DNA from 3 places in the Pseudomonas sp. G2-4 genome. Region 1 is predicted to be linked to each of the others. Evidence: predicted binding sites of a transcription regulator. Region 1 holds the regulator's gene; each other region holds the start of a gene.
What was found. Region 1 encodes FliA, which starts transcription of late flagellar genes. Its sites were predicted from a motif close to CTAAAGTTTNNNNNNNNNNNGCCGNTAA; they were not measured.

Region 1 (2,263 bases):
TGCCTCTGGCACCCAGAGCATGGTTCATCTGACCCCGGCCCAGCACGCTGGCCTGATCCAGGCCTTCAGCGACATCGGTGACAACCTCGATGTGCTGGTGATCGATACGGCTGCCGGTATCGGTGACTCGGTCGTCAGTTTCGTCCGCGCCGCCCAGGAAGTGCTGCTGGTGGTCTGCGACGAACCGACGTCTATCACCGACGCCTACGCCCTGATCAAATTATTGAACCGTGACTACGGCATGAACCGCTTCCGCGTCCTGGCCAACATGGCCCAGAGCCCGCAGGAAGGGCGCAATCTGTTCGCTAAGTTGACGAAGGTCACGGATCGTTTCCTGGATGTTGCCCTACAGTACGTCGGCGCAGTGCCCTACGACGAAAGCGTACGCAAGGCCGTCCAGAAGCAACGCGCCGTTTATGAAGCCTTTCCCCGTTCCAAATGTGCGCTGGCGTTCAAGGCTATCGCCCAAAAGGTGGATACCTGGCCACTGCCGGCCAACCCTCGCGGGCATCTGGAATTTTTCGTCGAGCGTCTTGTGCAACAAACAGCAGGGCCCGTGCTATGACTGCCAGCGGTTACAACCATCTCTACAAAAAATCGGCACGGGACGCCCAATACGAACTGATCGAGCGTTATGCGCCCCTGGTCAAGCGTATCGCCTATCACTTGCTGGCGCGGTTGCCGGCCAGTGTTCAGGTCGAGGACTTGATCCAGGCCGGCATGATCGGCCTGCTCGAAGTGTCGAACAAATACGACGCGAGCAAGGGCGCCAGTTTCGAGACGTATGCCGGTATTCGCATCCGTGGGGCGATGCTCGATGAAGTCCGCAAGGGCGATTGGGCGCCGCGTTCGGTGCACCGTAATACCCGTATGGTCAGTGATGCGATTCGCGCTATTGAAGCTAAAACCGGGCGTGACGCTAAAGATCACGAGGTTGCGGCCGAACTCCAATTGAGTCTCGATGATTATTACGGGATTTTGAACGATACCTTGGGCAGTCGCCTGTTCAGTTTCGACGACCTGCTGCAGGACGGCGAACACGAAGGGCTGCACGAGGACGGCGCGAGTGCTCACATGGAGCCATCGCGTGACCTGGAAGATGAACGTTTCCAGAGCGCGCTGGCGGATGCGATTGCCAATTTGCCGGAGCGTGAGCGACTGGTCTTGGCGCTGTACTACGACGAAGAGCTGAACCTCAAGGAAATCGGTGAGGTCCTGGGGGTCAGCGAATCGCGGGTCAGCCAGTTACACAGCCAGTGCGCGGCCCGTTTGCGGGGGCGTTTGGGGGAGTGGCGAGCGCGCTGATTGCAGTGTGGGGACACTGCGAACGGGGCTGGTTTGGCATGCATTGCGCCAGTCTCCATCCGTTGTGCTCCAGACCGTTGTCGAGTGTTGTGCCGGATTGATTGAAATGGCGCGTTCAGGTGCTGGGCGCGTTTAAGACTGCTTGGAGGTCGAATTGGACAAGAACATGAAAATCCTCATCGTTGATGACTTCTCAACGATGCGGCGGATCATAAAAAACCTGTTGCGTGACCTTGGGTTCACCAACACGGTCGAGGCCGACGATGGCACCACTGCCATTCCGGTCCTCAACAGCGGGAGCATCGACTTTCTGGTGACTGACTGGAACATGCCCGGCATGACCGGTATCGACTTGCTGCGCCATGTGCGCGCCGACGAAAAACTCAAGCACCTTCCCGTGCTGATGGTGACTGCCGAAGCCAAGCGCGAGCAGATCATCGAAGCGGCTCAGGCCGGTGTAAACGGCTATGTGGTCAAACCCTTCACGGCCCAGGCGTTGAAAGAGAAGATCGAGAAAATCTTCGAACGCATCGGTTAACCGCGACACGGGGGAGCTATGGATAACGAATCTTCAATGGGCGATTTTGAATCGACCCTGAAAAAACATGCCCGCGAACTGGTCGACAGCCTTGAAAAAGGCCGTTTTGGCGACGCGGTTCAAATGATCCATGAGCTCAACCAGACCCGTGACCGTGGTCTGTATCAGGAAGTGGGCAAGCTCACGCGTGAACTGCACAGCGCGATTGTCAATTTCCAGATCGACCCGCATATGCCGCAGGCCGAGGAAGTCTCGCAGATCACCGACGCCACCGAGCGCCTGGGTTATGTGGTCAAGCTGACCGAGGCCGCAGCCAACCGCACCATGGACCTGGTGGAAAGCGCAACGCCGCTGGTCAATGGTCTGAGCGAGGAAGCCCAGGCCTTGAGCACCGACTGGGGCCGGTTCATGCGTCGCGAA
Region 2 (2,263 bases), 3.2 Mb from region 1:
CGGGATTGGACTTGGGCATCAGGGTCAGCTTAGGACATTGCAGCACCTCGCGGACCTTGAATACGTTAATTCCATACAATTGCTGCCCATCGAGACGGAACAGCAACAGCTCCAGGCGATTCTGACCGACCAGCTGTGTACGCTGGTTTACCGAGTCCATTACTCCCGCCATGCCCTGACTCCTACCTAACGCTAATGTGTCCGACGCGCATTCATCACTAAACGGCACGGGGCTTGCTATTCAACCGGCATGAACGCACAAACGACATTTTCTCGACGCCTGAACACTCACTGCCGCCATTGGCTCGGTGCACTGTTGGCTGTCTGCCTGTTCACTTCGGGCGGTCCTGCCCTTGCGGCTGTTCCGGTTACCTTGCCTGATCTCCTTATCGGCGTCACTCAGGGCTTTCTTGAATTCACCGTAGAAGACTATCTGGCTACCAGTCAAACCGAAGGTCGCTACGAAATCGAAGTCAATCAACTCGACCCGCGCCTGCGCATGCCAATGTGCGACAAGGAATTGACTGCGTCGCTGGAGAGCCCGGCCAGGCCCCTGGGCCGAGTCACAGTGAAGGTTCGTTGCGACAGCGCCGCGCCCTGGACGGTGTTCGTGCCCGCTCAAGTGCGCCTGTTCCGCGAAATTGTCACTACCACCCGTCCGCTCAAGCGAGCCGGGATTGTCGAGCCTCAGGACGTAATGCTGCGGGAACGGGACATCAGCCAGATCACCCAGGGCTTCCTGACCTCCGTCGATCAGGCTATCGGACAGAAACTTGTCCGACCAATGGTCGCCGATCAGATCGTTACCCTGGTGCACCTGGAACAGGCCGAAGTGATCCGCAAGGGCGACCAAGTGGTCATCACCGCCCGCAGCGGGACCTTGGCCGTGCGGATGCCGGGCGAAGCCCTGTCCAAAGGCGGCATGCATGAACAGATCCGGGTAAAAAACCTCAATTCCCAACGCGTTATCAAAGCGCAGGTAATAGCCCCTGGCCAGGTGGAAGTGGCTATGTAGCGATCGGGTAGAAATGGGCAGAGAGCTGGCGCTTGACCCGGGTGTTCCCTAGACTGTGCCTTACACAAAGGCAAGCGCAGACGTGCGCACGTTCATTGAATAAATGAGCCTAAAGTTTTTTTGGGGATGGCCGAAAACATGGCAAGCGTCCAAATACCCAGAGGTTTTTTACCATGGTCATCGATTTCAATCGTCTAAACAGCTCTTCACCATTGACAGGCACTACGCGTCCCAAGGCCAGCCAGGAAACTGCCGAAGCCGACAAGTCCGTACCGGTCGAAAAGGCCAGCACTGTCAACAACGGGGAGTCGGTACACCTCAGCAATGAGGCTCAGCAGTTGCAGAAGGTCACTGACAAGCTGCGCGATCAACCTGTCGTCGACAACGCCCGCGTGGCCGAGTTGAAAGCAGCAATCGCCGATGGCAGCTATACAGTCGATAGCAACCGCGTAGCCAGCAAACTGCTCAACTTCGAAGCCCAGCGCTAGGCCAACGCCAGCGCCAGGCTTTTGGACGCTAAGACCCAAGGCCAGCCATGCACGACACTAATTTATTGCAACTGATTACCGACGACTTCGCTCCTGCGCAACAATTGCTGGAGTTGTTGCGGGCCGAATCACTGGCACTGCACGGTCGCGACATGCCCCTGCTGGAAACTATTCTGGCGCAGAAACAGGCATTGATCATTTTGCTCGATCAGCATGGCCGCAAGCGCAGCGAGATCCTCGCCAGCCTCAACCTGCCCGCCAATAACAGCGGCCTTGAACAACTGGCCAGCCAGTCATCGGTTGGCGACCAACTGTTGTCCCAGAGCCAGGTGCTTAATGACCTGCTCGCCCAGTGCCAGGCCGCCAACGCGCGCAATGGCCAGTCGATCCAGACCCAGCAGGCCGCCACAGCCAACCAGTTGCGCATCCTCAATGGCGGCGAAATCCCGACGCTGTATGACGCCCGCGGCTCGACCGCCAGGATGGTAAAGCATCGCCCGCTCAGCCAGGCATGAAACGAACAGTGCCTGCGCCCTATCAACGCGCGCCACATGCTGGCAAAATGCTGGCTATTTGTAGTCGTATTTTGCCTGGAGATTGACCCACCGTGTTCAATGACTCAAACGCGGATGATGCTCCGCAGCCACCCATGGTCCTCACCACGCCCCTGGAAATCGCCGGCAACCTGCGGATGCTGCAAGATAGCCACGACCCGCTGATCATTACCTTCCACGAACGCACCCAGCGCTTCCAGAGCTAC
Region 3 (2,263 bases), 1.4 Mb from region 1:
GTCAGCCGCGACGGCCGCTTCGGAAGCTTCCTCGGCATTGCGCGCCACTTCTTGCACCGTGGCGGTCATTTCGTGCATGGCGGTGGCGACCTGGTCGGTCTCCACTTTCTGGCTGTTGACCCCGGCGCTGGTCTGCTCGGTGACGGCCGAGAGCTGTTCGGCGGCGCTGGCGATTTGTGTGACGCCTTCGCTGATGCCGCCAATCAATTGCCGCAGACCCACGGTCATGCTCTGCATGGAGCGCTGCAGCTGGCCCAGTTCGTCACGTCGCTCGGAGGTGAGGTTGTGGGTCAGGTCGCCTGCGGCAATCCGCTCGGCGACTTTGAGGGTCTGATCCAGCGGGCCGACGATCTGACGGGTGATGACCAGCGCTGCGATCACGCCGAACAACATGGCCAGCACGGCGGCGGACACCAGAATAGTTTTGGCCTGGGCGGCGTCATGGTCGCGCACGGCCGTCTGGGACACGGTCAGGCTTTTGCTGGACTCAAGCAGCACCTCGCCTTGCTCTGTCATGCGCTTGAGCGCAGCGGCAGTATCAAGCTGGGAGTCTCGGAACTGGCTGACCGCTGCACGGTAGGCGTTCATCGAGTCGCTGGCCTGCTGCAGGGGGGTGGCATGCTCCTCAGGCAACTGTGCCGGCAGGCGTGCGAGGAGTTTGAGGACGTCGGTGATGGCGTCAAGGGCCGGTTGCTGGGCTTCGCTCTTGCCGCTGTAGGTGTAGCCGCGAACTTGGTAACGGGCTTGCTGGATCGCTTTGCTCAGGGACACCACGTTGTTGAATTGGGCGATGTCTCCACTTTGCAGCATCGCCTTTTCAACTTCAGTGACACGGGCCACGGCGTTGTCGGCACTGGCGCCGAGTTTGCTGCGGGCATCTTCGCGGCTGACGGTGGCGCTGGCCATCTCGGCGAAGGCGCTTTTGTATTCGGCCACTGCGGCCAGCTGTTTGTCGATCAGGGCCACATCGTCCGGCTGCTCGATCATCTGGCGGGCGCTCGTCAGTCCGGCCTCGAGCTTGCCAAGCAGATCGTTGACTTCCTGTGGACCGTTCTCGCCTCGGGCGTTGTAGTAGTCCAAACGCGCCAGACGCAGGTCCTTACTCAATTCGTTCAGGCTGGAAATGTAGCCCAGCTTGTCGCCGCGGCTGATCACATTGCCCAGGCCGCTCCAGCCGGTGAAAGCGATCATCAGGGTTAGAAACAGCACCAGACCGAAGCCGAAACCAAGCTTGCGATTGACGCCTACGTGACCTAGCCATCGGAACATGCCGTTACTCCCCGCAGCGTTGAATTTATATGCTGAGAGCTATATCGGCCGGTTGGAAGGGATCTGTAGAGAATAGGTGTCAGGTGCTTCTCGTAGGGGGGAGCGCTTGCTTGTGCTTGGCTGCGAAGCCGTTGTCAGTTCGAGCCCGGCGGGGGGCGCTTCGCGCCCAAGCGGGAGCAAGCTCCCCCGCCACAGGGTTTATGCCTCTAGACCTTGAAGCGACCTACCAGCGTTTGCAAATGAACCCCCAGTCGCGCCAGCTCTGCGCTGGAGGCGGCGGTTTCTTCGCTGGAAGCGGCGGTTTGTTCGGACACATCGCGAACATTCACGACGCTGCGGTTGATCTCTTCGGCCACGGCGCTCTGCTGCTCGGCCGCAGCGGCGATCTGCTGGTTCATCGACTGGATTGCCGAGACGGTGCGGGTGATGTTTTCCAGTGAGCCGCCGGCACGGCGGGTCAGTTCGACGCTGCTGTCGGTCAGACTGCGGCTGTTGTCCAGGGTGGTCGCAACCTGTTCGGTGCCCGATTGCAGGCCGAGGATCAGTTGCTCGATCTCTTCAGTGGATTTCTGGGTGCGCTGGGCCAGGCTGCGGACCTCGTCGGCCACCACCGCAAAACCACGCCCTGCTTCACCGGCCCGGGCCGCCTCGATGGCCGCGTTAAGGGCCAGCAGGTTGGTTTGCTGGGCCACGGACTTGATCACATCCAGCACACTGCCGATCTTGTCGCTCTCGCGCTTGAGATGGCCCATCGCTTCGGTGGAATTGCTCACTTCCTTGGACAGGCGTTCGATCTGGGCGATGGCTTCGCCCACCACTTTTTCGCCTTCGCGAGCCTGCTGGTCAGCGGCGACCGCGGCTTCGGAGGCTTCCTCGGCGTTACGCGCTACTTCCTGCACCGTGGCGGTCATTTCGTGCATGGCGGTGGCAACCTGATCGGTTTCCACTTTCTGGCTGTTGACCCCGGCACTGGTCTGTTCGGTAACGGCCGAGA

Region 2: flgM (flagellar biosynthesis anti-sigma factor FlgM) is a predicted target of FliA. The motif match lies at 1,125-1,152, and genes of this name have one in related genera.
Region 3: QNH97_RS01625 (methyl-accepting chemotaxis protein) is a predicted target of FliA. The motif match lies at 1,311-1,338, and genes of this name have one in related genera.

What each region holds. Positions count from the first base shown of each region.
Region 1 is NZ_CP125957.1:1,740,555-1,742,817, forward strand. Features, by position in the region: gene fleN (flagellar synthesis regulator FleN) at 1-565, shown strand, start outside; gene fliA (RNA polymerase sigma factor FliA) at 562-1,305, shown strand; gene QNH97_RS07760 (chemotaxis response regulator CheY) at 1,472-1,843, shown strand; gene QNH97_RS07765 (protein phosphatase CheZ) at 1,862-2,263, shown strand, end outside.
Region 2 is NZ_CP125957.1:4,954,635-4,956,897, forward strand. Features, by position in the region: gene QNH97_RS21585 (chemotaxis protein CheV) at 1-172, opposite strand, end outside; gene flgA (flagellar basal body P-ring formation chaperone FlgA) at 251-1,015, shown strand; gene flgM (flagellar biosynthesis anti-sigma factor FlgM) at 1,189-1,503, shown strand; gene QNH97_RS21600 (flagella synthesis protein FlgN) at 1,551-2,018, shown strand; gene QNH97_RS21605 (flagellar brake protein) at 2,111-2,263, shown strand, end outside.
Region 3 is NZ_CP125957.1:360,486-362,748, forward strand. Features, by position in the region: gene QNH97_RS01625 (methyl-accepting chemotaxis protein) at 1-1,269, opposite strand, end outside; gene QNH97_RS01630 (methyl-accepting chemotaxis protein) at 1,476-2,263, opposite strand, start outside.